3 regions of the Sphingobium sp. PNB genome follow, and region 2 is predicted to be linked to each of the others. Evidence: predicted binding sites of a transcription regulator. Region 2 holds the regulator's gene; each other region holds the start of a gene.
The links. The regulator LexA, encoded in region 2, represses DNA repair genes until DNA is damaged. The targets are predictions, from matches to a motif close to GTTCCNCNCTTGTTCT.

Region 1 (10,694 bases), on a different contig from region 2:
CGCCAGGGCGACGACAATGCGGACGGCACCGCCGGCAACCGGGCCTGGCGCTCGCTCGCGCGGGTCAATGGCTGGCCGCTCCGGCCCGGCGACCGCGTCCTGCTGGCCGCCGGATCGGTCTGGCGGGAACCGCTGACGATCGCCCGCTCGGGCAGGGCGGGATCGCCCATCACGGTCGGCGCGACCGGCTCCGGCCCGCGCCCGCGCATCGATGCGGGCGGCGTTTCGGAATATGCCGTCGGCGTGATCGACGCCGATCACGTCACGATCAGCGGGCTGGAAGTCACCAACGCCGCCCCCTCGCCGGCCCCGCGCATCGGCATATTGGTGCGCGCCGAAAACCGCGGGGTGACGCGGGGCATCCGCATCAGCGACAATTATGTCCACGATGTCCGCGGCACCAACGACCGCAAGGACAATGGCGGCATCCTGTTCCGCGCCACCGGCCGGCAGGTCGCCACCCGCTTCCAGGACCTCGCGATCGAGCGGAACATCCTGTGGCGCGTCGACCGCTCCGGCATCGCCGGGATCAGCGACCGGGTGTCCTTCCTCGACTGGTTCCCCAGCAGGAAGGTGGTGATCCGCGACAATTATCTGGAGGACATCGGCGGCGACGGCATCGTCCCCCGCGGCACGGACGGCGCCCTGATCGAACATAATATCGTCCTCCACGCCGGCAGCCGCGCGCCCGGCTACAATGCCGGCATCTGGCAGTGGAGCACCGACAACAGCCTGATCCAGCTCAACGAGGCGGCCCATACCCGCACCCGCTATGATGGCCAGGGCTTCGATTCCGACTTCAACTCGCGCCGGACGACCTTCCTCTACAATTACAGCCACGACAATGCCGGCGGCTTCCTGCTGATCTGCTCGCCCCGCCGCAACGACAAGGACAATCTGGGCAATCACGGCACGCTGGCGCGCTTCAACGTCAGCCGCAACGACGGCGCCCGCATCTTCCAGCTTTCCGGCAATGTGTCGGACGCCCGGATCGAAAGGAACGTCATCCATGTCGGCCCGGCGATGGACGTGCAGATGATCGTCGCCACCGAATGGCAGGGCTGGGCGCGCGGAGTCCGCTTCGCGCGCAATGTCTTCAAGGTGGCGGGCACCGCCCGCTACGGCAGCGAAAGCGGGCGCAGCGGCCCCGACTATCTGATCCGGGCCGGCTTCGCCCCGGCCGAATCGATCCGCTTCCGGCGGAACAGCTATTTCGGCAGCCATATCGACCTGCCGGACGATGGCGCCGGCCAGACCATCCAGCCCTATCAGGAAATCGCGTCGGACTGGGACGTGCCCAGGTTCGATCCCGCCAGCCCCGACGCTTTCCCCGAATTCATCGACCGCCACCGGAACTGGATGCTGGCGATGCTGGGGCGCGAACTGGGAACCCCCGTCCGGCTCCGGCAACCACGGGCCAGTTCCGCCTTCGAAACCCGCCGCTGACCCGATCCCCCTCCGCCAAAGGCAAAGGAGCCCCGCCCCTTGCGAAGGAAGGCGGGGCTTCAGTTGGGTCGCACACAGGCCCATGCCTGCGGACGGCAATAGGACATAGTTCAGCCGGGAAGTCGATTGCGATAATCTAGACCTGGATCAAGCGCATGGAGGGCCATGACGGCGGAAAAAGGCAACGGCGCGCCGGGTCCGGCCCGCCGCGCCGTCATCGCCGCGTCCCTCGCGCCCCTCCCCCCGGACGGGCCCGGACCGCTCGCTCAGTTCGCCTTGCTCAGATCCACCTTCTCGACCCATTCGGGATAGAAGGTCGGCTCCCGGTTCGACCATCCGACCGCCGTCGCCGCCGCTTCGCTGATCGACTGGAGCAGCGCCCGGCGCTTTTCGGGGTGGAGGTGCGGCAGGCTGGCCGCCGCGCAGAAGGCTCCCGGCAGCCATGGCCGCGATCCCGCACCCAACAGCCGCTCGTACAGGAAGCGATAGGCGGAAAAGCTGCACAACCGGTCCTGCCCCAGGTCGAAGGCGGAAACCGTCACCAGCGGCGCCATGAAAGGCTCCATCTGGTCCAGGCCGCTGTCATCGGGCACCCGCGCCTTGATCTCCTCCAGCCGCCCGTAGATCCGCGCCTGCGCGCGAATGCTGGCTTCCTCCACCATGTCGCGCGACCACAGCTTCATGGCGTCGCGCCGATGAAGTCCGATGTCCAGCGATCTTCGGATGTAACGCTGCGTGGCGGCCGGGAAACTGGCGAATTCACGCAACTCCGCCAGGGTAATCGCCCCGTCCGCAGGTCTTGCACTCGTGCCCATGCTTTTGCCCTCCGACTTCAAGTCGTAAGCAGAACATGCGCCCCCGATGGTTACTGCAAGCTTAAGCGCCGGTTCTGCCGACAGACACAGGGAATCATTTTTCCTTGTGCAGCGCAACATGTAATTTTTATGAATGCGCCCAATCGAGTAGCATCAGCCGGTTCGCCGCCCAGCCCCCGCCGGCATTGTCCGGCGGCAGCCGCTTTCCTCCAAACGGGCATCTTCCTGCGAGGCGCTCGAATGCGGCGAATGGCTCATGCGCGCACAACCAAGCTGCCCGAAAATCCGCCAGGGCGGAGGCCCGGCTCCCGATCCCTGCAAGCAGGACAGGCCGATCGGCAAGGGCGACCCAAACCCGGCCGCCGCCATGGAGCGCGCCGCGTTAAACCGGATGCAGGCCGCGCGCTCGAATTTTCCGCTGTCGCATCGTTTTCAGCCGCATCCTTTTCAGCGCAAAACACCCATCCCCGACCGGCTCAGGACAGGCGCTTCTGCGCAATGCCCTACCCGGCCCTGCGCTCCAGCACCGCGCCGATCATGCTGCGCCATACGGCCACGTCGCCCGCCTGCGCCATTTGCGCATCGGGCTCCCGCAGCGTGTGCAGGATCGCATAGGCATCGTCGACATGGTCCTGCCAACTGGCATCGACTGCGCTCGCCGCATGCGGATCGTTGCCCTCGCCGTTCAGGCTGAGCTGGCGCCCGGCCAGCACGCGGGCAATGCGTTCGATCGCGGGAGTGGCGGAAGTCGGCATATGAAGTGGCTCCTCTCACCTGCGGAGGGCAACGCGCGGCTGCCCTCCCGACCGATCATATCACGATTTCCCCTATCGTCTATCGCCCGTCCTTCCGATCCTCGCCGTCCGGCCGATCCCTGCCTTCCGGAAAACCGGAAGACGGCACCGGATCGCCATGATCGCCCGGCGCGGTCGCCGATGGCGGATCGGACGCATCCATGCTGTCCATCAATCCCTCGTCCAGCTTCTCCTCCGTCGTCACCGCATGGTCCTGCGCGTCGGTAGGCCGCCTGTCGTCGGCTTCCTCGCGGCTGTTGGGCCGAATATCGGTCTTGTCGCTCATCATGCTCTCCTTTTTTGGCGCGCCGGCGCCTCGAACCATGAAACGGACGGCGGCAAGGGCGGGTTCCGCCCGCCGCCCCTATCGACCAACGCATGGAACCCTTCGACCAGCTTCGCCGCCAAGGGGCGACAGACGCCGCGCCTTGTCCTAGACTTTCGCCCATGAGCATAAAAAACGAGGACGGCGAGCCTGGCGTGCCGCCGACGGTCGCACTTTATTCGATATTGGGTTTCTGGTTCTTCTACGCGGTGCTGGTGACGCTGCGCGCCTCCGTCATGGGGTTCGAGGCGCAGGGGGCCATGGCCGCGCGCCGCGCGGTGGTGACGGTGATCGGCATCGTCGTCACCTGGGTCCTCTATCTCTGCCTGCGCCGCTTCGACCGCCAGCCGCTGACGACGCGCATCGTCGCCGCCTTCTCGCTCGCCGCGCCTTTCGCGCTGGCGACGGCGGCGGCCAATTTCTACGTCTTCAACATCTACGACCCGGCCTCGCTGTTTCCTGACGCCGATTATCAGAAATATGCGAGCGAACAGGGCTTCGCCCTGATGCAGATCGTGGAGGACGCGATCAGCCGCTATTTCTTCCTCGCCGCTTGGGCCGGCCTGTACCTCGCCCTCTCCTACGCCAGCGAGGCGCATCGCGTCGAACGCCGCGCCGACCGGCTGGAACGCGCCGCCCAGCAGGCCGAACTGCGCTCCCTGCGCTATCAGGTGAACCCCCATTTCCTGTTCAACACGCTGAACTCGCTCTCTTCGCTGGTCATGAAGGACCGGCGCGACGAGGCGGAACAGATGATCCTCTCCCTCTCCAATTTCTACCGCACCAGCCTGACCGGCGACCCGCTGGAGGACGTCTCGCTGGAGGAGGAAGTGCATCTCCAGAAACTCTATCTGGACATCGAAGCGGTGCGCTTCCCGGATCGCCTGTCGACCAGCATCCGCATCCCGGACGCCCTGCTCAATGCCTGCGTTCCCGGCCTGATCCTGCAACCGCTGGTGGAAAATGCGATCAAATATGGCGTGTCGCGCACCTCCAGCCCAGTGACCATCGCCATCGAAGCGCGGGAGGAGGAGGGCATGCTCCACATCAGCGTCGCCGACAATGGCGACAAGCCGCCCAGCGAAGCGGACGCGGGCAGCGGCATCGGCCTCGCCAATGTGCGCGACCGCCTGACCGCCCGCTTCGGCGAACAGGGCCGGATCGACTATGGCCCGCGCGCCGGGGGAGGCTTCGCGGTGGACCTGACCCTCCCCATCATCCGCCGGAGCTAGGCCGTATCGACATTCAACTTGAAAATATAAGCGACGTCATGCTGAACTTATTTCAGCATCCATTTCTCCCCAGCAACCGCAGGTGGGTAGGGGCACAAGGGATGCTGTCGCCGCAGCCTGGAGCGTTTTCCAAGCAGATGGAATCATCTGCCGACTCGGAAAACGCGACAAAACAAAAACTTAGAGCAGTCGAGCCGATGCAATCGGATCGGAATCTGCTCTAGGGTACGGAATTTCCCCATCCTTGGCGCAATCCGTGAAAGGTTGAACCCATGCCCATCCGAACGCTGATCGTCGACGACGAACCATTGGCGGTCGAACGCCTCCAGATGCTCTGCGCCCGCGAACCCCGCATCGCGCTGGTCGGCACCGCCAGCGACGGGGAGGCGGCGCTGCGCCTGATCGAGGGGCTGGAACCGGACCTGGTGATGCTCGACATCGCCATGCCCCTGCTCGACGGCATCGGGGTGGCGCGGGCGACCTCGCGCATGGGCATCTGCCCGGCAGTGATCTTCGTCACCGCTTTCGAAGGTTTCGCGGTGGAGGCCTTCGACCTTGCCGCCGTGGACTATCTGCTGAAGCCGGTCGCCCATGAACGCCTGTCCCGCGCCATCGACCGCGTCGAACAGGCGCTGGGCAACCGCACCGTCCCCTCCCCCGCCACCAGCACGCAGGACGAACCCGAATGGGCGGAGGAATTCTGGGTGCCGCACCGTTCCGAACTGATCCGCATCGGCGCGGTCCAGATCGACCGGATCGAGGCGGAACGCGACTATATGCGGCTGCATGTGGGGGCCAACAGCTATCTGCTGCACCAGACGATCAGTTCGCTGGAAAACCGGCTGGACCCGCAGCAGTTCGTCCGCCTGCACCGCTCCCACATCGTGCGCCGCGACCATATCTCCCGGCTGCGCCACGACGGCAGCGGCGTCTGGTCAGCCTGCCTCGCGGACGGCACGGAAATCCGCATCGGCCGCACCTATCTCACCAACGCCCGCGCCATGGCAGGCCGCTGACCCCTTCAATCCATCGCAGATGGGAAGGGAAACCGCCAAAGACGATAGAGGGCAGCGCCGCAAGGGCAGCCGCAACGGTCCGCGCCCTAAAAGGAAAGGCCCGGTGAATTCCGGGCCCTTTTCCAAAAACCTATTGAATAACTCAGGCGCCTGCGCCGACCGGCTTTTACTTGCCCAAATCGGCAAAGCGCTCCCCATTCTGAGCCTTGGCGACGGCAAGGTCCACAGCGCCGCGAACATGCGCGGCTGCAACCTGCTGGCACTTCTCGATCGCGGCCGTGGTATCGTTAAGCGGGCAGACCTTTGCCGCGGCACGCCGTATACGGGCATTCAGGACGCGTTGGTCGCTCGTCTTCGACAGGTCCAGATCATGATAGCTGACCTCGACACTCTTTCCGTTGGACTCGAATTCGATGGCGGAAGCCGTGCCAGCGGCGCCCATGGCGGCCATGGCGGCGAGAGCAGCGGTGAACTTGATGGCGATCATGGCAATTGTCTCCTCAACGCTATGCTTTTGTCGGCCTGGCCGCGTGGGGCGCGGTGCAGACCTCAAGCGAAGAGAAGAGAAGGCCTCAACAGATCATCGTCTCTGTCTTCGCCCATTTTGTTTAGGCGCGTTGCAAATGCATCGCTTTTCGCTTTCGACCGGCGCCTGTCCCTGTCGGCCAACGGCGCTCCTGTCGACCAAATACAGTCTCACGGGGACAAACGACAATTTTACGACAGAAAAACAACTGTTCCGTAGCGTAAAATTACAATCGTTCAACAATTCGCGCACATAAAAACACCCCCGGCGCAAGGGAAAGGCCGGGAGTGCATCCAGGAAGCTGTCGGGCTCTCCGGGATCTCTTTCAATCATCTTGCGGCGATACGGCCCGTGGCCAGTCGATCCATAGCCAGATCGTCGCCATGTCGAACCGCATCATAGCGCGGGTGCGCAACGACCGTTTTCCCCATTCGATGATCCGCCCATCCATCACGCCCGGCAACATCAGCCGTGGACGAACGGACGACATTCTTCCACGAACGACATCACCGCCCCTGCGCGGCAAGCTGCGCCCGCAAATTGGCGAGCGTCCGCGCATCGACGACCGGCCGCTCCGGCGCCTCCTTCCCCTCGCGCAGCTTGCTGCGGTCCTTCTCCGGCGGCTCCACGACGCGCACCCTGACCGGCGCATGGCCCGTCGCCCTGATCCCCAGCTGCTCCGCCGCCCCGCGCGACAGGTCGATGATCCGCCCCCGCCCGGCAAAGGGCCCGCGATCGTTGATCCGCACCAGGATCGTCCGCCCCGTCTCCAGCGCCGTCACCTCGACATAGCTCGGCAGGGGCAGCGTCGCGTGCGCCGCCGTCACCGCCTTCGGCCGGAAGCGCTCGCCATTGGCCGTCCGGTTCCCGCTCTCCCCGCCATACCAGCTCGCATAGCCCAGATAATCATAGCCCGGATCGGCGGCAGGCACATAGGTCACGCCCCTGACGCTATAGGGCTTTCCCACCCGCACCGGCACGTCGCTCACGGGCCGATAGCGCACACCCCCGCCACAGGCCGCCAGCGCCATCGCGACGCCCAGCGCGCCGAACCGCATCCGAACAAAAGTCCCGCTCATCCCCGCCCTTTAACCCAGCCCGGCGCGGGGGCAAAGCCGCCGCCTTTTCCTTTCGCCGCACAGTCCCTATCTTGCGCTCGACCGGCCCTTGCCTCCCAAGAACAAATCTGGAACAACACGCCCCCATGAGTCTCACGCAAATTTCTCAGCAGAGGTCTGCCGAATGCTGACCACCATAAGCGTCCGCGGCGCACGCGAGCATAATCTCAAGGGCGTCGACGTCGACCTTCCGCGCGACAGCCTGATCGTCATCACCGGCCTTTCCGGCTCGGGCAAGTCCTCCCTCGCCTTCGACACCATCTATGCCGAGGGTCAGCGCCGCTATGTCGAATCCCTCTCCGCCTATGCGCGCCAGTTCCTGGAGATGATGCAGAAGCCGGACGTCGAACATATAGACGGCCTCTCCCCCGCCATCTCCATCGAGCAGAAGACGACCAGCCGCAACCCGCGCTCCACGGTCGCCACCGTGACGGAGATCTACGACTATATGCGCCTCCTCTGGGCGCGCGTCGGCATCCCCTATTCGCCCGCCACGGGCCTCCCCATCAGCGCCCAGACGGTCAGCCAGATGGTCGACCGCGTGATGCAGCTGCCCGAAGGAACGCGCTTCTACCTCCTCGCCCCCGTGGTCCGCGGCCGCAAGGGCGAATATCGCAAGGAACTGGCGGAGTGGCAGAAGGCCGGCTTCACCCGCGTCCGCATCGACGGCGAACTCTACGCCATCGAGGACGCCCCCGCCCTCGATAAGAAATACAAGCATGACATCGAAGTGGTGGTCGACCGCCTCGCCGTCAGCGACGACATGGCCACCCGCCTCGCCGACAGCTTCGAACAAGCCCTGAAACTCGCCGACGGCCTCGCCTATGTCGACCTCGCGGACGGCGCCGTCCCCGGCCGCGAGGTCGAAGCGGAATCCACCGGCAACCTCAAGGGCGCAGGCATCCCCGCCAACCGCATCGTCTTCAGCGAGAAGTTCGCCTGCCCCGTCAGCGGCTTCACCATAGCGGAGATCGAACCGCGCCTCTTCTCCTTCAACGCCCCGCAGGGCGCCTGCCCCGCCTGCGACGGCCTGGGCGAACGGCAGGAGTTCGACCCCGAACTCGTCGTCCCCAACGAAGCCCTCAGCCTCAAGAAGGGCGCCGTCGTCCCCTGGGCCAAGTCCAACCCGCCCAGCCCCTATTATATGCAGGTTCTCGGCTCCCTCGCGAAGGAGTTCGGCTTCTCCCTCGACACCCCCTGGGCCGACCTGCCGGGGGAGGTGAAGCTCATCATCCTCCACGGCACCGCCGGCCGGCCCGTCACCCTGCGCTTCGTCGACGGCAAGAAAAGCTATGAGGTGAAAAAGCCCTTCGAAGGCGTCATCGGCAACCTCAACCGCCGCCTCCTCCAGACCGAATCCGCCTGGATGCGGGAGGAACTCAGCAAATACCAGACCGCCATGCCGTGCGAGACCTGCCACGGCGCCCGCCTCAAGCCGGAGGCGCTGGCGGTGAAGATCGCGGGGGAAGACATCTCCATGTCCACCCGCCGCTCGGTGGTGGACGCGCTCGGTTTCTTCTCCACCCTCCCCAGCCGCCTCAACGATCAGCAGAACCAGATCGCCCGCGCCATCCTCAAGGAAATCGTGGAGCGCCTCGGCTTCCTCAACAATGTCGGCCTCGACTATCTGAACCTGGACCGCACCAGCGGCACCCTGTCCGGCGGCGAGTCCCAGCGCATCCGCCTCGCCTCGCAGATCGGCAGCGGCCTGTCGGGCGTCCTCTACGTCCTCGACGAACCCTCCATCGGCCTGCACCAGCGCGACAATGACCGCCTGCTCATCACGCTCAAGCGCCTGCGCGACCTCGGCAACACCGTCATCGTCGTGGAACATGACGAGGACGCGATCCGCACCGCCGACTATATCGTCGACATGGGGCCGGGCGCGGGCGTCCACGGCGGCACCATCGTCGCGCAGGGCACCCTGAACGAACTGCTCGCGCACAAGGACAGCCTGACCGCCGACTATCTGAACGGCGCCCGCCGCATCGAAGTCCCGCCCCGCCGCCGCAAGGGATCGGGCAAGAAACTCACCGTCCACAACGCCCGCGCCAACAACCTGCAAAATGTCACCGCCAGCATCCCGCTCGGCACCTTCACCTGCATCACCGGCGTATCGGGCTCGGGCAAGTCCAGCTTCACCATCGACACCCTCTATGCGGCGTCCGCCCGCACCCTCAACGGCGCCCGCATCGTCGCCGGCCCGCACGACAGGGTGACGGGCCTCGAACATTGCGACAAGGTGATCGACATCGACCAGTCGCCCATCGGCCGCACCCCCCGCTCCAACCCGGCGACCTACACCGGCGCCTTCACCAACATCCGCGACTGGTTCGCCGGCCTCCCCGAAGCGCAGGCGCGCGGCTACAAGCCCGGCCGCTTCAGCTTCAACGTCAAGGGCGGCCGCTGCGAAGCCTGCCAGGGCGACGGCGTGCTCAAGATAGAGATGCACTTCCTCCCGGACGTGTACGTCACCTGCGACGTCTGCCACGGCGCCCGCTACAATCGCGAGACGCTGGAAGTGAAGTTCAAGGGCAAGTCCATCGCCGACGTCCTCGACATGACGGTCGAGGATGCGGTGGAATTCTTCAAGGCCGTCCCCCCCATCCGCGACAAGATGGCGATGCTGGCCGAAGTGGGCCTGGGCTATATCAAGGTCGGCCAGCAGGCGACGACCCTGTCCGGCGGCGAAGCCCAGCGCGTCAAACTCGCCAAGGAACTCTCCCGCCGAGCCACCGGCAACACGCTCTATATCTTGGACGAACCCACCACCGGCCTCCATTTCGAGGACGTCCGCAAGCTACTGGAAGTCCTCCACGCCCTCGTCGAACAGGGCAACAGCGTGGTCGTGATCGAGCATAATCTCGACGTCATCAAGACCGCCGACTGGATCATCGACATGGGCCCGGAAGGCGGCGTCAAGGGCGGCGAAGTCGTCGCTGAAGGCACCCCGGAAAAGGTCGCGAAGAACGCCCGGAGCTTTACCGGGCGCTATCTGGCACCGTTGCTGGGGTTGGAGGCTGTGGCGGCGGAGTGAATGGGGAGAAGAAGATCCTGAAGGAAGTTCAGTCGTCCTTCTGCTCCATCTGTTGAGGTTGGAGCACTTTGTCGATATGCCACTCAACGAGCTTGTTTAGTCGAAATCTTGTGCTCTTTGATGCTTTTTTCGCCTCCTTGGATAGGATTTTTTTAATCTGTGTCAGCCAAGCTAATTCGCCCGTAACAACTTCTAGATAAGGTGAGTTATCATATCTGCTGCCTAAAGCAGATAGAATCTCCCATTGTTGCTTGGCATCCTCCTTCATCAACGACGCGCAGAATTTGCTCGCGCTGATTTTATGCAAAAATGGCCTATTATAAACGTTGTCTTCTCGCCCGCCTTGGAGAATTATCCCTCGGAAGTTGTTAAGATCAAAGGTGGT
Region 2 (10,694 bases):
GGCGACCCCGCCTATAACGCCGCCGCCCTGCGCGCCCTGTTGCAAGGCGAAGCGGGGCCTTATCGTGACGCGGTGCTGCTGAACGCCGCCGCCGCCCTTGTCGTGGCCGACGCCGTGTCCGATTTCCGCGAAGGCGTGGAGGAAGCCGCCGAAACCATCGACCGCGGCCTTGCCAACGCGCTGCTCAATTGCTGGATAGCCTATAAATGACGAACAAGCTGATCGAAATCTGCGATGTAAAGCGGGAGGAAGTCGCCCGGCGCAAGGCCGCCACGCCCATTTCCTCGCTTCACGTCCGCGCCGCCGAACAGACGCCTCCGCGCGGCTTCCGCAAGGCGCTGGACGGTGCCGCCCGCTCCGGCTTCGGCCTGATCGCGGAGATCAAGAAGGCCAGCCCGTCCAAGGGACTGATCCGCCCCGATTTCGATCCGCCCGCCCATGCCCGCGCCTATGCGGCGGGTGGCGCGGCCTGCCTGTCGGTGCTGACTGACGAACCCTATTTCCAGGGGCATGACGATTATCTGGTCGCGGCCCGATCGGCCTGCGCCCTGCCGGTGCTGCGCAAGGATTTCATGGTCGATCCCTGGCAGGTGCTGGAAAGCCGGTCGCTCGGCGCCGACGCGATCCTGATCATCGTCGCCGCGCTGGACGACAATCAGATGGCGGAGATAGAGGACGCCGCCCTTGGCCTGGGCATGGATGCGCTGGTTGAAGTGCATGATGCGCAAGAACTGGAGCGCGCGATGAAGCTCCGCTCGCGCCTGATCGGCGTCAATAATCGCGACCTGCGCGACTTCACGGTCGATTTCGCCCGCACCTACGAACTGGTCGGACAGGCTCCAGAAGGATGCACCTTCGTTGCGGAAAGCGGCATCGGCAGCCATGACGACCTGATCGCCATGTCGGACCATGGCGTGCGCTGCTTTCTGGTGGGGGAAACCCTGATGAGGCAGGCGGATGTCGAAACCGCCACGCGCAGGCTGCTGACGGGGCGATGAGCAAGCTCACCCATCTGGACGAGGAAGGGTCGGCCCATATGGTCGATGTTTCCGCCAAGGCGACGACCGCGCGCAAGGCTGTCGCGAGCGGCCGCATCAGCATGAGTCCCGATGCAGCAGCAGCGATCGAGCAGGGATTGGTGAAGAAGGGCGACGTGCTGGCCGTGGCCCGCGTGGCGGGCATCATGGCGGCCAAGCGGACCGCGAACCTCATCCCGCTCTGCCACCCGATTCCGCTCAGTTCGGTCAGCATCGACCTCGATCTCGACGGCAGCGGCGTGACCGTGACGGCGACCGCGAAGACCGCCGGTCAGACCGGCGTCGAGATGGAGGCGCTGACCGCCGCGTCGGTCGCGTTGCTGACGGTCTATGACATGGCCAAGGCGCTGGACAAGGGCATGATCATCAGCGACGTGCGCCTGCTGGCCAAGAGCGGCGGCAAGTCCGGCGACTGGACGGCTGGGGACGGGCCGGCGTCATGAGCCTGCTTCCGGTCGCGGAGGCGCAGAGCCGCCTGATGGCGCTGGCAAGGCCGCTGCCGACGGAGCATATGCCCATTCCCGCCTGCGCCGGACGATGGCTGAAGGAAGATGTCGTTGCGCTGCGTGATCAGCCCTGGGCCGATCTTTCCGCCATGGACGGCTATGCCGTGCGCGCCGCCGAATGGCCCGGGCCATGGCAGGTCGCCGCCGAAAGCGCGGCGGGCGGCCCGCCGCCTCCGCCCCTCGAACCCGGCCAGGCCTGCCGCATCTTCACCGGCGCGCCCTTGCCGCAGGGCGCCGACAGCATCCTGATTCAGGAAAACGCCGCGCGCGAGGGGGACATGCTGCGCGGGCTGGAGGAGGCGCTGACGAAGGGGCGTCATGTGCGTCCGGCCGGTTCCGACTTCCGCAAGGACGGCCTTTTGCTGAAGGCCGGCAGCGCATTGGGGGCGGCGCAGATCGCGCTCGCCGTGCTGGGTGGGCATGGGACGCTGCCCGTATCGCGCCGAGCGCGGGTCGCCCTGCTCTCGACAGGCAACGAACTCGTGCCCCCCGGTGCGCCGACGCAGCCCGGCCAGCTTCCCTCCTCCAACGCGCCCATGCTGGCCGCCCTGCTCGCCGGCCTTTCCTGCGATGTCATCGATCTGGGGATCGTGCCGGACGATCTCCCCGGCATGATCCAGGCCTTTGCCCGCGCCAGCCAGGCGGACATCATCGTTTCGACCGGCGGCGCATCGGTGGGCGATCACGACATCGTCCGCCCGGCTTTCGTCCAGGCCGGGGGTTCGCTCGATTTCTGGAAAATCCGCATGCGTCCGGGCAAGCCGTTGATGGCGGGGACATTGGGTTCCGCCGTCTTCCTGGGCCTGCCGGGCAATCCGGTATCGGCCTTCGTGACGGCGACGCTGTTCCTGTTGCCGCTGGTCCGCAACATGATGGGCGCGGCATCGCCCCTGCCCCGCACCGCGCCGGCGACGCTCGCCGCGCCGCTGCCCGCCACGGGGGAACGCGACGATTACCTTCGCGCCTTCCGCACGGAAGCGGGCATCGTTTCCGTGACATCGCAGGACAGCGCCGCCACCGCGGCCATGGCGATGGCCGACTGCCTCATCCTGCGCCCCGCCGGCTCTGCTCCGGCTGCCGCCGGCGATCACGTCACGGTTCTTCCCCTCGCATAAGGAAAGGGGCCGCCGCGCGACCCCTTCCAGTGCAGTCCTGACGGATGGCGGCGATGTCAGCCCTGCTGGACCGCCGCCGTTCCTTCAGCGCTGCTGCTTGCCGGGCGACTTGTCCTGACGACGTTCATCGCCCATCTGGCCCTGCCGGTCTTCCTGCTGCTGCTGGCGTCCACCCTGGCTGGAGCGGTCGCCGCCCTGCTGGTCGCGACGTTGACCGCCGCCCTGGTTGTTCTGGTTGGCCATCTTTCTCTCCTATTCACCTTCTTCGTGGAAGGCAGGCGTTAAACGGCCTGGGGCCTCCCGCGTTCCAGCAAAAGCGCCCAACGGTTAGGCGCTTGACTTGCCCCGTTCCGTTTCCTATGCGTTCTCCATCCGTTCCAAGGAGGGCAAGGCGAGATGTTGACACCCAAGCAACAGGAATTGCTGAGCTTCATTCAGACCCGGCTGGAGGAGGGAGGCGTATCCCCCTCTTTCGAGGAGATGAAGGAAGCGCTGGACCTGCGGTCCAAATCCGGCATCCACCGCCTGATCAATGCGTTGGAGGAACGCGGTTTCATCCGCCGCCTGCCCAATCGCGCCCGCGCACTGGAAGTGCTCAAGCTGCCCGACGCCATGCATCGCGCTCCCAAGGTCGTCGTGCCTGCCAAGCCGCCGCTGACGCCCGGTCCGGTGGCCAGCAGACCCCCGGTCGCCGCCAACGACATATTGGAGATTCCGCTGCACGGCCGGATCGCGGCGGGCGTACCGATCGAGGCGCTGGAGGGGCAGAACATGCTTTCCGTTCCTGCCGCGCTGCTGGGCACCGGGGATCATTATGCGCTCGAAGTGGCGGGGGATTCAATGGTCGAAGCGGGCATTCTGGACGGCGATTTCGCGCTTATCCAGCGCACCGACGTCGCGCGCGAGGGGCAGATCGTGGTCGCCCTGATCGACGAAAATGAAGCGACGCTGAAATATTTCCGGCGTGAGGGTCCGAAGGTCAGGCTCGATCCCGCCAACAGCGCCTATGAACCGCAGATCTACGACCCTCGGCAGGTCCGCATCCAGGGCAAGCTGGCCGGGTTGCTGCGCCGCTATAACTGATGCTTCCTGTATTCGCGCGGCCGGCTGGAAGGCCGCGCGACCCAAGGGTGCTCGTCATGCCACGCCTTCGCGCTGCGCATGGTGCCATGGTCCAGATCGATGGTCAGGCCACCCGTCCTGGCGAGGAAGCGTCGATCCACCTTCAGCCAGCGTGGGCGACAGGCGCCCGGCAGGCGGCGGTCGCTGACGACGATGTCTGAATAGGCGCAATCCCGCGCCAGTATCGCATTATCGATCCTCACGCTGCTTCGCGTCAGCAGCAGGTTCCAGTTCCGGCCCCCTCCCTTCAGGCGAACGGCGCATAGATCGGGAGAACAGCGGGCCTGGGGCAGCGCCGTCAATGCCTGCAAGATACCGTCATAACCCGCGCTTTCCGCCATGACCTCGCGCGCATAGCCGCCGGCGCGAGCCCGCAGCATCGCCATGCCGCCATCGGCAGTGCGCACCGCGACATGCCGGCCGTCCCCGCTTATCAATATGGCGGGCATCGGGCTGGTCAGGACCATCATGACGCCGGTGGTCACGGGCATCAGACCCGCCCAGCGCCACCGGCTTCGCCATAGCAGGCACCACAGCATGCCCAGCAGCATCAGGCCGAACACTACGCCCGATTGGGCGGGCGCCAGTACCACCGCCCAAGGGCTGGACGCCACGCCATGGGCAATCAGCAACAGCAGGTCGATCGATCGCGCGGCAAGCCACCAGAAGGGCGCACCCCACCCGCCGAGATCCAACAGCAAGGCCGTCGCCTCCAACGGCATGACCACCAGCGTCGTAAGCGGTATGGCCACCAGATTGGCGATCGATCCCAACATGCCCGCCTTGTGGAAATGGAACAGCGCGATCGGCGCCAGCACCAGCTCCACGACCAGGCCGGTCGCCAGCATGCCCGCAAGATTGCGCCCGATCCGGCGCCCCACCCCTTCGTCACGCGGCGCGAGAAAGGCACGGAAGGCCGGATGCTCGCCCAGCGACACCAGGGCTATCACGGCCGCGAAGCTCATCTGGAAACTCGGCCCCACCAGTGCTTCTGGCCAGAGGATCAGCACCACCAGCGCCCCCGCCGCCACGAGCCTGAGCGTGATCGCGTCCCGCCCCATCGCCAGTCCGCCCAGCACAAGCAGGGCAGCGACGCAGGATCGCACGGTCGGCACCTCTGCGCCAGTCAGAAGCGTATAGCCGATGCCCGCCAGAGCGCCGCCGCCCGCGGCCAGCAGCATCAGCGGCCAGTCGAGAGCCGCCCGGCGGCTGAGCGCCATCATCCGCATCAACAGGAAGATCACCGCAGCAATCAGGGCCGTGACATGCAGACCGCTGATCGACAGCAGATGCGCAAGGCCGCTCCGCCGCATCGCCTCCGCATCTGCCTGCGCGATCGCGCCCTGATCGCCGGTGGCCAGGGCAGCGGCGATGCCGGCGCCCTGTCCCGGAACGCGCTCCAGAATATGCTCGAACAGACGCGCCCTCAACCGGGGGCCGGCCGTGGCCGGCCGCAGGACCGTAACCGGCGGCAGCACACGCCCGGTCGCGCCGACGCCCTCGAAATAGGCGCGGCGCGCAAAATCATAGCCGCCCGGCAGGCTGGGCGGCGCAGGCGGCATCAGCCTTGTGCGGAAGGCTATGATGGCTCCCTCTCCGACCCCCGGCGGCATCGACGCATCGTCAAGATTGACGCGCACCAGGGGCGGCAGGGCAGGCACGCCGACAGGCCGGACCAGCACGCGACTCATGTGCTGCGCGGGCAGCCTTTCGACCGACCGGACCTCCCCCTTCAGCGAGATGAAGGCCGGGCGGTCGAGGGGCGGCGATCCGACGATCGTCGCTTTCCCCCAGACCAGCAGGCACCCCGCACAGGCAAGAATGCCACCGACGACGATCGCCTGACGCACCCGGCCACCGGGCGGCAAAAGCAGCGCGGCGCAGGCGACCGCAAGCGTCACGCAGCAAAAGGCCAGCCATTCCAGCCGATTAGGCAGAAGGAACCAGGCCGCGATTCCCGCAGCCAGGGCGACCGGAACCCATAGCGGCAACCGTTCGCGCTCCTCCTCCAGCCACAGCTCCACGCCGCGCCAAATCCGCGCTGCTTTCCCCCGGGCCGAACTGACAACGGAGGTTTGTCGTGGCTCGAAAGCCATGCTAGGGGGCGTCGCGATCATGGATGGGTCGGGTGGTATCCGGGCGAATGGCAGGGAATGAAACGGTGAGTGCTACAGGTTCGAACAAGCAGGTAGTAACCCGTTTTGCGCCGTCGCCTACCGGTTTTCTTCACATCGGCGGCGCGCGCACCGCGCTATTCAACTGGCTGTTCGCACGTCATCACGGCGGCAAGTTCCTGCTGCGGATCGAGGACACCGACCGGGCCCGCTCCACCGAGGAAGCGGTCGCCGCGATCTTCGACGGGCTGGAATGGCTGGGGCTGGGCGGCGACGAACCGGCGGTCTTCCAGTTCGAGCGCACGCCGCGCCATGCCGAAGTGGCGAACCAGATGCTCGCCTCCGGCCATGCCTATCGCTGCTATGCGACACCCGAGGAACTGGCGGAACTGCGCGAGCGGCAGCGCGCCGCCAAGCAGCCGATGCGCTATGACGGGCGGTGGCGGGACCGCGATCCTTCCGAAGCCCCGGAAGGCGCGCCCTTCGTCATCCGCCTGAAAGCGCCGCGCGAAGGCGAGACGGCGATCGAGGACGCCGTGCAGGGCCGCGTCGTCGTCCAGAATGCGGAGCTGGACGACATGATCCTGCTGCGTTCGGACGGCACGCCCACCTATATGCTGGCGGTGGTGGTCGACGACCATGACATGGGCGTCACCCATGTCATTCGCGGCGACGACCATCTCAACAATGCGTTCCGCCAGCTAGGCATCATAAAGGCGATGAATTGGGAAGAGCCCATCTACGCCCATATCCCGCTGATCCACGGAGCCGACGGCGCGAAGCTGTCCAAGCGGCACGGCGCGCTTGGCGTCGATGCCTATCGCGACGAGTTGGGCATGCTGCCCGAAGCGGTCTTCAACTATCTGCTGCGACTCGGCTGGGGCCATGGCGATGAGGAGATCATTTCCCGCGAGCGTGCGGTGGAACTCTTTGATATTTCAGGTGTCGGCCGCTCGCCCTCTCGCTTCGACATCAAGAAGCTGGAGAATCTTAACGGCCATTATCTGCGCGAGGCGGATGACGCGCGCCTTGCCGCGCTGGTCGCGCCAAAGGTTGCGGCAAGGTTGAACATCGACCTGCCAGAGGATGGCGAGAAGCGGCTTGCAGAGGCCATGCCGTCGCTCAAGCCGCGCGCCAGGACGCTTAACGAAATTGCGGAGGGCGCCGAATTCTTGTTCAAAAATTGCCCGCTCGATTTTGACGAGAAGGCGCTTGCTCTGCTAGACGATTCCGCACGCGCGCTGCTGGGACAGACAGCCGACGCTCTTGCACCCGTCCAGTCCTGGACGGTCGAAGCGATCGAAGAAGCCATTCGCCGCGTGGCAGAGGATGCCGGCCTCGGGCTTGGAAAGGTCGCGCAGCCTTTGCGCGCGGCGCTGACCGGTCGCACGGTTTCGCCGGGAATTTTCGACGTCCTTTTCCTTCTGGGGAAGACGGAGAGCTTGGAACGATTGGCCGCTGTGAGGCACGCATCGGCCAATTGAAGTATCAGGAGAATACCATGTCGGATAACAATGCCACTTTGAGCGTCGACGGCAACGCGAAAGACTATGCCATTCTGAACGGCACGGTCGGACCGCAGGTCATCGACGTTCGCAAGCTCTACGCCAACACCGGCATGTTTACCTACGACCCCGGCTTCACTTCGACCGCGAGCTGCGATTCGGGCCTGACCTATATCGACGGCGACGCCGGTGTGCTGCTGCATCGCGGCTATCCGATCGACCAGCTTGCCGAACAGTCGAGCTTCATGGAAGTGTCCTACCTCCTCCTCAACGGCGAACTGCCCTCGAAGAAGGAACTGGAGGATTTCACGCGCACCATCACGCGCCACACCATGGTGCATGAGCAGCTCACCACCTTCTACCGCGGTTTCCGCCGCGATGCCCACCCGATGGCGATCATGTGCGGCGTGGTCGGCGCGCTCTCGGCCTTCTATCACGACTCCACCGACATCAACGATCCGGAACAGCGCAAGATCGCCAGCCACCGCCTGATCGCCAAGATGCCGACGATCGCGGCGATGGCGTATAAATATTCGGTGGGCCAGCCCTTCGTCTATCCGCGCAACGACCTCAGCTACACCGCCAACTTCCTGAACATGACCTTCTCGGTCCCGGCGGAGGAATATGTCATCGATCCGGTCGTCGTCGACGCGATGGACAAGATCTTCACGCTGCATGCCGACCATGAACAGAACGCGTCGACATCGACCGTGCGTCTGGCGGGTTCGTCCGGCGCCAACCCCTTCGCGTGCATCGCGGCGGGCATCGCCTGCCTCTGGGGTCCGGCGCATGGCGGCGCCAACGAAGCCGCGCTCAACATGCTGCGCGAAATCGGCACCGTCGACCGCATCCCGGAATATATCGCCCGCGCCAAGAACAAGGACGATCCGTTCCGCCTGATGGGCTTCGGCCATCGCGTCTACAAGAATTACGATCCGCGCGCGACCGTGATGCAGAAGACCGCGAAGGACGTCCTGGCGAAGCTTGGCGTCGACGATCCGATCTTCGACGTGGCGAAGGAACTGGAGCAGATCGCGCTTCACGATCCTTATTTCATCGAAAAGAAGCTCTATCCGAATGTCGACTTCTATTCGGGCGTGATCCTCTCGGCCATCGGTTTCCCGACCGAGATGTTCACCGTGCTCTTCGCCCTTGCCCGCACCGTCGGCTGGGTCGCCCAGTGGAACGAAATGATCTCCGACCCTGCGCAGAAGATCGGCCGTCCGCGCCAGCTCTACACCGGCCCGGCGCAGCGCGATTATGTCCCCGTCGACAAGCGCTAGTCTGCACTGGCAATAAGGCACGGAAGCGGCGTCCGTTTGGACGCCGCTTTTATTTTGGCGGGGAGTTGGCCGGTTGCTGACAGGGAGTACCCCATGCTCCCGCACAGGCGGGAACCCGGTCCCGGCTTCAAGGGATCATTGCCCCGTCTGATCCGTGCTCCTCCTTGGCGGGTGCACGGTTTGCCCAGACCGAATATCGATGTCCGCTATACGCCCAAAGCCGGCAGCAGCAGCGTGAACCGTGCGCCGCCTTCGGGCGCGTCGTCGATACGGATGTCGCCGCCCATGGCGCGCGCCAGACGCCGCGAAATGTAGAGGCCAAGGCCGCTGCCGCCCGCGTCGCTGCGGCCCAGTCGCTCGAACTTGTCGAAGATGCGTTCCCTGCTGTCAGCGGCTATGCCATCGCCCTGGTCCAGCACCGCGATCCAGGCCTCGCCGTCGGACCGCCCTGTCTCTATCCGAACGGCAGACCCTTCGGGCGCATAGCGCACGGCGTTGCCTACAAGGTTCATCAGGATCTGCAAGGCGCGGCGAAATTCACCGATGGCCGGCTCCGCGACCGTCAGCGCAGGGGCGAGGATGCTGATCCCCCGATCCTGCGCCTTTACGAGGAACAGCCCGGCGGCCCGCCGCCCGACATCGGCCAGATCGATCTCTTCCGCGGTCACGCTGAAATCCGGCCGGTCGATCGCCTGCAGGTCCGCCAGATCGTCGATCAGCGCCATCAGATGACGCCCCGCCGCCGAAATGTCGCTGGCATAGCCCAGATAGTCCGGCCGCAACGGCCCCTCCAGTTGCGCGCCGATCGAATCCGCATTGGCGATGATCCGTCCCAAAGGCCGTCGCAAAGATCGGTCCAGCCTCTTCCCGAACTCGGCGGGATAGAATGGCAGCGGTTCCGGCGTGGCGAGCGGCGCCGTCACCGCGCGGTCGACGGGCAAAGCCTTGCCGCGATAACCCACCAACTGGCCCGCGAGATCGAACATCGGAAAGCCCGACAGCATGAAGCGCTGCGCCGGATCGCTCGTCAATCCCGCCACCTGATCGCGAAAGGCGCGCCGCTGCGCGAAGCCGCGCAGGATCGCCAGGTCGCCTTCGGCATCCGGGCGCAATTCGAAATAGCTCGTGAAGCGGCTGCCCGGCAAAGGCGGGGCGGATGGCAATGCGCCCTCGCCGCCCAACCCCTCATGCACCATCTGGAAGCGCAACTGGGTGTCGATCTGCCACGTCCAGCCGTCGGACAGGGCAGCGATGTCGGTCTCTCGCCGCGCCAGATCCAGCGGCGCCGCAACCGCCTGCCGCTCATGCCAGTCGATGATGGAAAGCTGCACCCGTTCGGCCTCGGGCTTGGCGCGCACCCACATGTCGATGTCACCACGCTCCGCCGCGGCCACGACCGGGCGGGACAGGGCAATGCCCAGATGCGCCGCCAGCCGCGCCATCGCCGCCAATTGCGGGACCGCCAGCGCGCTGCCGAGATCGCCGCCCGCCTCCTGCTGAAGGGCCAGCACGGGTGCGTCCGCACTCAGCAGCCGGCCATCCGCAGCAACCGTCGCCCGGATGATGGCGGGATGCGCGGGCATGTTCATCAACCGGCGATCCGCCGCAGATGATCCAGCTTGGCCCGCAGCGCGGCAGGCGCGCGCAGGGCGCCCACCGTCGCGTCAGCCTGCGTTACGCTCAATTCCTGATAGCGCATGGCTTCCCCGACGATGGTCGCATCGGACAAGGAAGGCCGCACCGGCCGCAATGCCAGCAACAATTGCCGGTAGTCGCTGTCCGATCCCCCGAGCGCCCGGCATAGAGCGGCAACCTGCCCCACCGGACCCATGACCAGGATGTCCGCGACCTGCGCGCTCTCCATCCGCAACCGGCGCCCGGCGAGCGCGGCGAACAGCAGGAAATGCCTGTGCTGCAACGCGGCGGCCATCAATTCGGGCGCATCGGCGCACTCGCCCAATTGACGGACCAGCCTGTCCGCCGCCGCGATGGGCCCTTGCGCCTCGTCATGC
Region 3 (10,694 bases), on a different contig from region 2:
GCCGGGCCTGCGTCGCAGCTCCGCCGCCCAGCGGGGATTTTCGATGACGGCCCAGGCGACGGCCTCGTCATGCAGCGTTCCGGCTTCATCGACATGCGCTGGAAACACGATCTTGAGCGTGCGCTCGGACGTACGCGACGTATCGCCTGCGGCGACCCCTGCTCGCACCCGGGCCAGCTCGGTAGACGCGGCCGCGCTATCGATTTCGGTGGTGGCACGCGCATCGATCACGTGGGAGGGGGCGCAGTCGCCCTTGGGCGCACGGCAGGTGAAATCGCCCTTGACGTTGGTGCCGAAGGTGGCGCAGCCGCTCACCAGGGCGGCGAGGCAGACGCACGCGGCTAGGCGCATGGGATTAGCCATGGGTTTTGTCCTTTGCGGAATCGGGGGTGGGGGCGCCGGAGAGGAAGGCGCGCAGTGCCGCCGCCGGGCGGAAGCCTTCGAGGACCGCGCCATCGGATGGGCGGACAATGACTGGCGTGCCGCCAAAGCCGTGCGCCTTCGCGAAAGCTTCGTTGGCGTCGAGGCCGCTGGTATCGCACGGCTTGGGATTGGCGAGCGCCAGCCCCGAATAGGCCATATGGAGCGCGATTTCCGGCCGGGCCGCGCAGATCACGCGCTCGGAGTCCTTGCGGCTTTCCGCCCCGAAGATCGAAATCGGCCGTTCCTCGACCCGCGCGCCGATCGCCTTCAATTCGGCTTCTAGCTTCTTGCAGTAGCCGCAGTGGAAATCGGAAAAGACGACCACCCTCGGACCATCGGCCGGTCCCCAGGAAATTGCGCCGCTGGCCGGAAGTTGGCCAAGCGAAACGCGCGCCGGAACGCTCGCGCGCTGCGGGGGAGGGGCATCCTCCCCGCCCGAACGCCGGGCTGCGCCTGCTGCGAGGAGGTCGGGATTGAGCGCCAGCAGACGGGCAGCCGTCAGGTCTTGGCGCGCCTCCATGTCGTAGACCCGCCCAATGACCAGATATTTGGCCGCGCGGTCGACGTAGAAGAGCGTCGACTTCGAGGCGACCTCGCACAGGCCGCCAAGCCCCTTGCAGGTGATGGCGTCGATCGGCGTCTTGGGAAGGCGCAGCTTGAGCGCTGCGCGGACCTTGGCGGTATCGGGTCCGCTGGCAGGGGAGGCGAGACTGGCCACGCCCCAGCCGGTGGCGGCGGACAGGGTGATCAGAGCGGCAATGCCTGCCGCGGGACGAAGCCAGCGGCTTCGCCCTTGCTTGGGGGCTTCAATCATCGGGAGTTCCTCACGTAAACGCCGTCGAGAAAGACGATTTCGACATCGATGCCGGTCGGCATCTCGACCACGGGCTGGTACTGTTCGGCGCGTTCGATCAGGTATTTGCTGACCGTGTCGGCGGCATCTGCCGCGCCCTGGCCGAACCCTCCGCCGACAATGTCGCCGGCGGAGAGTTTCGACCGGCTGCCGTCGGCATTGGTGCGGGTCGCGGAGAAGGTCGAATTGGCGTTGGCTGAAAAACCGCGCCCGAACCCGCCAACGATCCCGGCGAGCAGCGCCTGTGTCACGAGATTGCCCTCGCGGCTCACGACACGCCCGCGCACCCCGGACTTGCCGGCAAAGCTGATGAAGCCTTTGACCTCGCTCACTGCGACGCGCCCGCCAGGCTGATCGCAGGTCATGCGGGCGAGCTTGACGTAGACCTTCTCCGACGAGAGATCCCCGCGCGCCGCGCCGTTGACCACGCAGCCCTGGATCCGGGTTGTCAGTACCTTGCCGTTTTGCAGGACCGATCGCGCCGGCCCGGTGATCCTCAAAACCACCGGAAGGGGATCGGTCTGGCTTGCAACCCCAGCGGAGGCATCGACGCCGACAATCACGCGTGCCGATGCGTAGGAGTTCGGCGGCAGATAGTCGGGTGAGTCTTCGACCACAACCGGCGGCGCCTCTGGTCTGGTTGCTTTCAGGCCGCCGGTGTTCGCCTTGTCCGAAGCAAAGCTCATCAGCTTCACTTCGCCGGGGGCAGGGACCGTCGTCTCCCCGCCAGCCACGGCGCCTGCGCCGGCCTGCGGCGTGGGTACGGTGCGGCCACGCGAGTCATACCCACCCGCCTGCGGTCCGTATGCCGGTGCGGTGGAAGACGGTGCCGGGGCGGAACCTTGCGCGGTAAGCCGGGATTTGAGGTCCGCATTCTCGGCCGAGATCGCGTCGATCGCGGCCTGACCATCAACCCGCATGGCCTGGTTCTCCGCTTTGAGAGCAGCGAGCTGGGCCTCAACCTCGTTTCGCGGGACAGCCGCGTCCTTGAGCGCTTTCTGCTCGCGCGTCACCGCGTCGAGGCGGTTTCCATAGGTGGCGACAAATTCGCGTTGCGAGAGATCGCGGTTGACGAGCCCGGCCGTGTCGATGGTACGGGCCGCGTCGGGATCGTTCGACTTCGCCTTGTCGTCACCGCCCAAGATGAGCCAACTGCCGCCGGCCAGGGCAATCGCGCCGATGGAGGCGAGAAGCAGCTTCTGCCGTTTGGCGGTTCGGGCGTTGAGACCGGCCGCTTCCGACGGCGAAGCAGGTTCGGCCTGCAGGGAAGGCTGAAGGTCGTGCGTGTCAGTCATGGCTGCTCTCCCCGTTCATGCCGACCACGAACGCGGTCGTGCTGGAGCCGGGGTCGAGCGCCGGATTGGCGATCGAGACGGCGAGGCTGTCCTTCGGCGCAAGGTCGCGCTCGGAGAGGTTCAGCCGTTTGGATCCGCGGTTGGTGACCCGGATGACCTTCCCGGCGAGGTTGGCGCCCCGATAGTCGGCGACGAGTTGGACCTCGATGTCGCCGATGCGGGCAGGCACGGCCGAGGACTGCCGTACCTCGAAGCCTTCGATGGTCCGATCGTTGGCCATCGCCTGGACAAGGCGAACCGCGCTCGTGGCGAGCGGGGTCTCGGCTTCCCAGCGGGCCGCGTCATTCTTGGCGATTGACGGATTGGTGATGAAAACCTGAGCCGCAGGGATGCTCTCGACCTGGCAGGCAATCTTGTAGACGAAACCCTTCTTGGTCGTGGCAAAGAAGCTGATTGACCTCGCCGCGTAGGTCTCTGGGACCGACACGTAGATGTCGCCGCGCAGCGGTTCGTTGGTGACCGCGAAGTCGTTGTACGGTGTGCCCGTCGACATCTTCGACACGCTGGCGAATTGATCGTCGACCAGGGCGAAGCGCGTGAGTTCGCGGGCCGAGACCACGCACTCGATGCCAGCGCCATCCGCGGCTTGCTTGAACTGGTCGGCGAAGGCCGGCCCGGCGACGCATGCGGCGATCGCCGCAAGGCCATGAAGGGCGGCTCGCGCACGCCTCTGGGTTCGGTAAGCCATCACTGGGCCTCCTTGGCTTTGTCTTGGTTGGGGAGTTGGACGAAACCCGACAGCGCGAGACGCAGTCCTCGGTAGGTCCATTTGAAGCGGAAGCGGCGCTCGTCGCTGGCGATGACCTGAGCGCCAACAAACGTCTTGAGCGTGCCAGTCACGTCCGACGTCAGTCCCTTCGGGTCCACTTTCATCGAGCGAATGACGAACGCCTGGGTGACATCCGAACCGCGCTGCTCCTCGACGATGCGAACGAGGTCAGCCTTGAGACCCCCGTAGCTGGCCGGATCGGCAAGCTTCAGAATCTCGTTCATCCAATAGTCGAGGCCTTCCGGGCTCCGGTTCAGAAGAATGAGCGCGGTGTCACGGGTGACGAGCTCGAGATATTCAGCCTGCACGCCGGCGCTGGTCACGGTCAGTTGCTTGGGCAACGTTGGAAGCAGCACTACCTCGCGGTCGCGGGTCGCGGCGAGGCTGGTCGCGATGACCAGCGCAAGCCCAAGTCCCGTGGTGGTCAAGGCCAGGAGATTACGCTGGCGCAGCAGCGACTGCTGACGCTCGTGTGAAATGTCGGCAAACATGGGTTTCTCCCCTCAACCGGCAAGCAGACGGCAGTGGGAAGGCGGCGTCGACCTGAGACCCAGAAATCCGGCCGGCAGATACCAATATGCGGCATGGGCTACCCAGGAGCTGGCGCGTCCTGCTTTTGCCTTTCGCAGCGCGAACCAGGCGCCGAAGGCGACAACGATGCCGATGAAGATATGCTGGCTGAGGATCCCCCAGGTGAAGGGGACGATCATCCCGGCGAACTCGTCGATGGTCCAGAAGCCGATGAGCTCCGGGTCGTCGAGCCGACGAGGAATGATGTATGGGTCCGCCATGAAGACGCGCCTTCCCGTGCCCGACCGTCAGATGACCGCGGTCACGACCGAAGTGACGATCGGGACACCCGTGCCGACGCCGATGCCGACGCCGACCGGAACCGCGACCTGTCCGAGCGAGAACCGGCCCGAGGCGAGGCCGATGAGACCGCCGGCGAGACTGAGCACGGTGATGATCTTGCCGCCCGAGCCTTCGAGAAAGTCGGTGAACTTGGTCAGTGCCGGGGTGAACGTCGTGTCGGCGCCAGCGTAAGCTGCGCTCGCGGCAAGAGCGGCGAGCGCGACCGGGATGGCAAAGTTGACGGCCTTGCCAAAGCCGTTCGCGCCGATGCGCCGGGGGAGGGTGAGGGACTGCATATGGAGCTCCGTCTGGAGGGGTGAACACAGCGTCCTTTCGTTCGCTGTGCCTTCCACATGCATCTAGGAAATCGGTGTAGGAAAGATCGGGAGGTGCAAACGCCCGGAACGCGGACTGATGCGGACAGATCAAATCAGCACTGCCGGTGATTACGGCATGCAATGGCGGAATACGTGGAGTATTCTGGCGACGAAGTCCGTCATCTGCGTCGACGATCTCCGGCGACTCACCGTCTGGGAATGATTCGCCTACAAACGAGAAGTTCCGTATATGTTCTTTTCATTTTCCTACATGCGCGGGGGCAGGTTATGGCTGTGACTCATCCAGCCAATGAGGAGAATCGGCCATGCACCCAACCCCATCAACGACCGGCCAGGCTAATCACAGCCTCGCACGCATCCTCGCTCACGCTGTTGAAGCGGCTGACAAACCGAAACACCAGATCGCCCGCGAGGTCGGCATGCACAGGGAGACATTGCTGCGGGTCATGCGCGGCGAACGGCCGATAGGGCTTGATGAAGCCGCTTGCATTCTCGTCGTTTGCGGGGCTTTCCCCCGCGCCAGCATGATCCTCGCCCTCGCCGGGCAAGAAGATTTGGCGTGCGAGTGGATGCGCAGCGAGATGGGCGAGTTTCTCGAGGAATTCTTCAGCGCCCTGCCGGGCCACCTTGATCGAACTCTAGGCCGTAGGATCGCGGATTTGAGGCCACGTTGGGCGAATGGCACTTCGCAGCTCGTCGCGCGCATGCTGGCTAAGCACATCGACGACTTTGCCAACCGTGACATAGCGATGTCGTTGCCAAGATGATCCGAAGCCTCGGAGGGGACCGAGATTTGCCAAGACAGGAATGACGAATGACCGCTGCTCCCTCGAACGAAGCCGCCTCTCCGCACTCTGACGAGGCGGCGCCTCTGCCCGCCCGCCTTCTGCGCTTGCCAGATGTCATGGCTCGCGTGGGAATGAAGCGTTCCGCGATCTATCAGCGGATGAGCGAAGGCAGGTTTCCGAAATCACGATCGCTTGGCCCGAAATGCGCTGTGTGGGTCGAAGCGGAAATCGACGATTGGATACGCGGAATCGCATCAACCTAGATCGGCCTATGGCCCGCTCCTTGCCGCAAACGCAGTTCCGTCTAAGTTGCGGGCATGGTCCATAGATACTTACCCGGTGATCTTCTCCATCCCGATAGCCTGAAGGACAAACAGCGCCGTCTACGCGGCGAATTTCCGACTCCGCTGACGCTGCGCGTTCACCGGTCGTTGTCCTGGCTGCGTCGCGCTGAAGCCGAAGCCGATGATCTCGATATCCGTTTCATTCTCCTTTGGATCGGTTTCAATGCCGCTTATGCGGGCGACATTGAGGCGTCGGCTGCCTCGCCCGCTCCAGAGGGTGAGCGTGGGCTGTTTCAGGCATTCTTTTCGACGCTCGTTCGCTTCGATGGTCGCCATCGGGTTTATGACATGGTCTGGGAGCGGTTCAGCCAAGAGATCCGGCTACTTCTCGGCAATCGCTACGTTTATCATCCGTTCTGGCAGCATCAGAACGGCATCGTCGGCTACGCGGACTGGGCAGAAAAGCTTGAGCGCAGCAGGACTGCCATCAATCACGCGCTGCGCGAGCATGACACGGTCAAAATCCTCTCGATTCTCTTCGATCGCCTATACGTCCTGCGCAATCAGTTGGTTCATGGCGGCGCGACCTGGAATAGCGATGTGAACCGCGATCAGGTGCGAGACGGGGCGTCTCTGTTGGGTTGCCTGCTGCCGATTTTCATTGATCTGATGATGGATAATCCAGACCATGAATGGCCAATGCCGAACTACCCGGTCGTGGAGTGATCTGATTGGGCATTCAGGCGAATTCCTGGTCTGAGCGAAATCTGGAATTCCGCCAGCTCGCTCACGACCTCTTCGCTCATCCCTGAGAAGAGTTCGATCAGCTCGTCCTGCCGCGGTTGCCCGAATGCCAGTCGATAGCTCGCGAGCGACTTCTTCAGGTTCTCATAGCGTTCATGCTCACGGCTGAAGGGAGGCATGAGCACCATGCGCTCGATCTTCGCCTCGCCAGGATATATCCAGTAAGGCACGATATCGCCGGGATGCCCATCTGCCGTTTGTTGATCCTGCGCCGCCTTGAACATGGCGGTCCATGGTGCCTCGGTGCCAACGAGCGCCGAAGCGCAATTGCCAAAATCTGCCGCGATATTGCGGCGCACCGCATGATTCTTGAATCGATGGACACGGCCCTCGCGCTGTTCGATGTCGACCGGATTGCGAGGAAGGTTCCAGTGGACGATCCGCGCGCAATATGGGTGAAAATCGAGGCCCTCTTGTCCGATTGACGTAGATGCCAGCACGAATGGGCGAAATGGCGATTTGAAAGCAGCCTGGACGAGCGTGGTTCGGCGAACGCCCTTTTCCTCTTCGGCTTTGGTCGCGAAGCGCATGGCGAACCGCGCACGGATTTCGAATGTCTGGTCCTGCAAACGCGCGCGGCCGGCCGTCCAGTGATCGAGCGTAATCTGAGCGGGCCGCAGTGCGACAACCTCAACCACCTTCATGGCGATGAGCCGGGCTCGCTCGGCCGCATCGACTTGCTCGGCGCGTTCACTTTCCAGGACGAGATGGAGATACTCATCCAGCACCGCGGAAAGATCGTGCTGCGCCGAGTGTGCGTTGACCTGGCGCCAATAGTTCAGGGGCGAGGCTTCCTCCAGTAGAGCGCGGCTTTCTGGTTGGTTGTATAGGCTGCGAAATCCGAGAGCGACCACGATCGCCGCGCCAACAAGCGCCGGATCGTCGATCTGCAACTCTGGGCAAAGGCGAGCGAGGGCGCGGAGCGCGCAGGTCGCAGGTGAGCCAAGCGCAAATTCCGCCAGCTTGTCGAGTATGTCTCTTGGATCGGGGTCGCCATGATGGTCGTCGGAATCCAATGCCTGCCTAATCGCTTCGATCGTCCGTGCCATCGCGCCATGTTCGTCATGCGCATCGTGCTCGATGGCACCGACGCGGCCCCAGTCCACACCTCGGCCCAGTTCGGCCTCGACTGCAAGGGGCATCAGGCGGTCGGATCGCTCGGCCAGTCGGGAAAGACACGCTCGATCGAGGCGTTCCCCAAGAACCTGACGAACCTGGACAAGCAGTTCAGTAAAAGTGCCCGCTCGTCCATGGCGCTTTTCTAGCTGCAAGGGATCCACCCAAGCGGCAAGGGTGGGGGATGGACACAACATCGGCATCATTTCTTCGACGCCGATTGGGCGGCTTGTGCGCCCCACCAGATCCGGTGACATCTTCATGCGCCGGCTTGCCTCATGCGAGAGAAGCGCCGCAATTGCGTCCGGGACCATCGACCAGTCCGAGAAGACCAGCGTCTTGGTCGCCGGGACAGGCTCTCCGAATGAAGGACGGGAAGGCGGAATCCACAGCGCACGATCAAGGCCGTGTTGGAAGGCGGTGTCGGCGAGCGCGCGCATTCGTCCGTTGCGAAGTGGAATCTCTGCGAAGTTTTCGACCTGTGCCTTGTCGATGAAGTACGGCGCGGCGGCTCTAATCGCGGTGCGCAGCTCCCTGGCCGGCCGCAATTTGACTGCCTGCAGGCGCTCTCGCAGCTTGTAGCCACGCATGAAATTGAGAAGGTACGGCGACGACTTCCAATATTCGACGATGCCAGGCGCACTGACGAGTTCGGCCACCTGCGAGACCGCTTTCGCCTCCCTCAGGTCGTCCGTCTCTATCGTCAGCGGGGGCTTCAACTCCCTCACAAGCGAATTGCGGTCCGCGGTGGAGTCGACGCGCTCCGTCCGGGCAACGACCTGGCTGAGGATGTGATGCACGCGGTCCCGCTGGATACGCGCGGCGGATCTTGACGCAGGCATCGCCTGCAACGCACGCCGGAATTGCGAGAGCTCATTCTCGAGTTCCCTGACACGCGCCTCGCCGTCCACGTCGCCGAAGAGGAAGCGCATGGTTCGCAGGAAATCGCTGTAGTGATCGCCTTCTTCCGGATCGTCGCTGCTCAAGGTGAGCATCCGGTACGGCGTAGCGGACAGCAACAGCAGGCGTGCCGACGAACCGTCCGTGCCAGAGTAGGAAAACAGCGCCCGGGCAAGCTCCGCAGCCGCTGCTTTTTCGGGCGCAAGACTCTCATCGTGCTCATGCAGCAATTCGGCAAACCGCTGGAACTCGTCCAAGATGATGAGGTCCGGGGTAAGTGCGTCGACGCATATCCGTGCCAGGATGCGGCGAAGTTCCCCGATTATCGAGGCCGGGCGCTGGTCGGGTGGGTAGTCAGGACTTTTCTTGTTCCGTGCCAGCTCCGATGCCGCGCGAATGCGTTGGATGAAGTCATCCCCGATAGCGTCGTTGAATTGCTCGGGTATCTCTTTCGAAATCGACTGGCTGCGCATCCAGTCTGTCCAGCCGGGCCAGTTCTCAGGCGTAACTCCGCCGCGAAAAATGCGCTGCACGCCACCATGCCGGATGCCTAGCCTTTTTCTCAGCATTTCATAAATGAGAGCGCGCTCTTTTGCCGTGCCCAACGATGACTTGAGATCGAGCGCCGTTCCCGGTGTCAGGCTGATAAGATTTATGGGCCTGGATGCGATCCCTCCTTCCTGCTCGATCTCAAGCGGCAGGAGCGTGAGGCGGGTGTTCAGCGGTTTGGTTGCTGATCCGATAACATTGAGTGACTTGATATTCTGCTCGGCTATCGCCTGGTTCGAGCAGATGTAAACCACGTCTATCCGGTCAACCTTCCCGGTCAGTTGTTCGATCGTCTTGGCGATAACGCCGCGCGCAACCATGGTCTTTCCCAAGCCGACTTCGTCGGCAACAAGGAACTGGCGCGTGGGCGACGCATCCGTGAACAGGCGCTGGAAGACGTAGTCGACCGTGGCGCGCTGGAAGGGCTTCAGGAGTTCCAGATGGTCGTTCGCCCGATAGGTCACTGCCGCGCTCCCTTGGTGGCCAGGAGCGGCGCAAAACTTGCCCAAAGCGCGAGGAACTCTGGCGGCACTATGTTCGCGCCGCCATCCGGATCTTCAAGGCGCTTGATGAGCTGATCGATCTCGGCGAGCTCGCCGCCATCGAGGCTTAGAGCGCGGACCATCGGTTCGAGAAGCGATGTTCCGCCCTGACCGAGCCGGCGCAGCCATTGTCCTTCGCCGGCGGCCTCGCTTTCGAGGAAACTACCTTCGCCCAGACTTCCGAGGAGCAAGCTCAAATATCGAAAGAAATTCTCGACATTCGCAATGTGCGCCCGCAGCACGGCGGCGTCGCGCCCATCAGGGACCCCGACAAGCCGCGCACCAAGGGTGAAGGCAACTTCCACGCCAGTCTGCTCGTCGCGAAGGCGGATTCCCAACCAGCGGGTGACCTCGCTCAATGGCACCGAACCAAGCGTAATTCGAGACTGTGCTTTCGAGAGCAACGCCGCAGCATCGTATCCCCGTTCGTTCGCAACGGTGATTGCGCGCATGAAACAGCTTACGCCGTCCGGTAGCTCGAGGGATGGGGCTTTGCCGGCGATCTCGACTTCGAGCGCAATGGTATCCGTCAATTGGGTGCAATGAAGGTCGAGCGCGATCGCCGCGATTTTGATGCGCAGTTTCTCCAGCGCTTTTTCGGCTGCCGCCACAGCGTCCTGCTCGGGCGGCTCGGATGGTGTATAAGGAGCCAGGAGGCGGCGAAATCCTTCCGAGAATACCGTATCCTCAATCGTTCCCATGCGGGATTTCGGGCCATCGAGCGTGGCCATGATCTCTACGTTCTGCGTCCGGCCTCCGTGGGTCGGCACCAGCGCAGCCGTCGTCGCATTGGCGGACCCAAGATGAACGTGCAGGCGTGAGCCGCGCTCGACGACATAGGCCTTGGCGTGAAGGCCCTCGAGATCGGCTGAACAGGCCTCCTCGCGGTCTTCTTCCTCGTATTCGGTGGCGCGGTCATCGAGGGTTTGAATCTCAAAAAGACTGCGAATGGCCGGTTTGACGCAATCGAGTTCCTCGGCCCGCGCGATGAGTTGGCAAGATGCGGGATCATCGTATCCCGAAGCCAGTAGCTTGAGCGCGTCCCCGCTTACAAAGGGAGACAGGATAGCGAGGCGCTCCCCCTTTTGCGGCGCCCACGCTCCCGCTTCGAGGCCGTTGAC

Region 1: the regulator LexA is predicted to act here: its motif matches at 7,332-7,347, upstream of uvrA (excinuclease ABC subunit UvrA).
Region 3: the regulator LexA is predicted to act here: its motif matches at 4,811-4,826, upstream of K7W03_RS06000 (transcriptional regulator).

What each region holds. Positions count from the first base shown of each region.
Region 1 is NZ_JAINEZ010000097.1:4,705-15,398, forward strand. It holds gene K7W03_RS22925 (right-handed parallel beta-helix repeat-containing protein) at 1-1,446, shown strand, start outside; gene K7W03_RS22930 (hypothetical protein) at 1,713-2,261, opposite strand; gene K7W03_RS22935 (hypothetical protein) at 2,765-3,016, opposite strand; gene K7W03_RS22940 (hypothetical protein) at 3,096-3,344, opposite strand; gene K7W03_RS22945 (sensor histidine kinase) at 3,503-4,612, shown strand; gene K7W03_RS22950 (LytR/AlgR family response regulator transcription factor) at 4,885-5,628, shown strand; gene K7W03_RS22955 (UrcA family protein) at 5,795-6,115, opposite strand; gene K7W03_RS22960 (hypothetical protein) at 6,480-6,644, opposite strand; gene K7W03_RS22965 (septal ring lytic transglycosylase RlpA family protein) at 6,661-7,233, opposite strand; gene uvrA (excinuclease ABC subunit UvrA) at 7,397-10,309, shown strand; gene K7W03_RS22975 (hypothetical protein) at 10,338-10,694, opposite strand, start outside.
Region 2 is NZ_JAINEZ010000073.1:15,908-26,601, reverse strand. It holds gene trpD (anthranilate phosphoribosyltransferase) at 1-210, shown strand, start outside; gene trpC (indole-3-glycerol phosphate synthase TrpC) at 207-998, shown strand; gene moaC (cyclic pyranopterin monophosphate synthase MoaC) at 995-1,480, shown strand; gene glp (gephyrin-like molybdotransferase Glp) at 1,477-2,658, shown strand; gene K7W03_RS20305 (hypothetical protein) at 2,743-2,901, opposite strand; gene lexA (transcriptional repressor LexA) at 3,055-3,741, shown strand; gene K7W03_RS20295 (ComEC/Rec2 family competence protein) at 3,732-5,804, opposite strand; gene gltX (glutamate--tRNA ligase) at 5,924-7,378, shown strand; gene K7W03_RS20285 (citrate synthase) at 7,396-8,682, shown strand; gene K7W03_RS20280 (sensor histidine kinase) at 8,889-10,271, opposite strand; gene K7W03_RS20275 (DUF2336 domain-containing protein) at 10,271-10,694, opposite strand, start outside.
Region 3 is NZ_JAINEZ010000011.1:11,878-22,571, forward strand. It holds gene K7W03_RS05965 (conjugal transfer protein TraV) at 1-363, opposite strand, end outside; gene K7W03_RS05970 (DsbC family protein) at 356-1,237, opposite strand; gene K7W03_RS05975 (TrbI/VirB10 family protein) at 1,234-2,571, opposite strand; gene K7W03_RS05980 (type-F conjugative transfer system secretin TraK) at 2,564-3,319, opposite strand; gene K7W03_RS05985 (type IV conjugative transfer system protein TraE) at 3,319-3,891, opposite strand; gene traL (type IV conjugative transfer system protein TraL) at 3,904-4,191, opposite strand; gene K7W03_RS05995 (hypothetical protein) at 4,219-4,548, opposite strand; gene K7W03_RS06000 (transcriptional regulator) at 4,896-5,357, shown strand; gene K7W03_RS06005 (AlpA family transcriptional regulator) at 5,405-5,641, shown strand; gene K7W03_RS06010 (HEPN domain-containing protein) at 5,696-6,388, shown strand; gene K7W03_RS06015 (helicase-related protein) at 6,370-9,495, opposite strand; gene K7W03_RS06020 (phospholipase D family protein) at 9,492-10,694, opposite strand, start outside.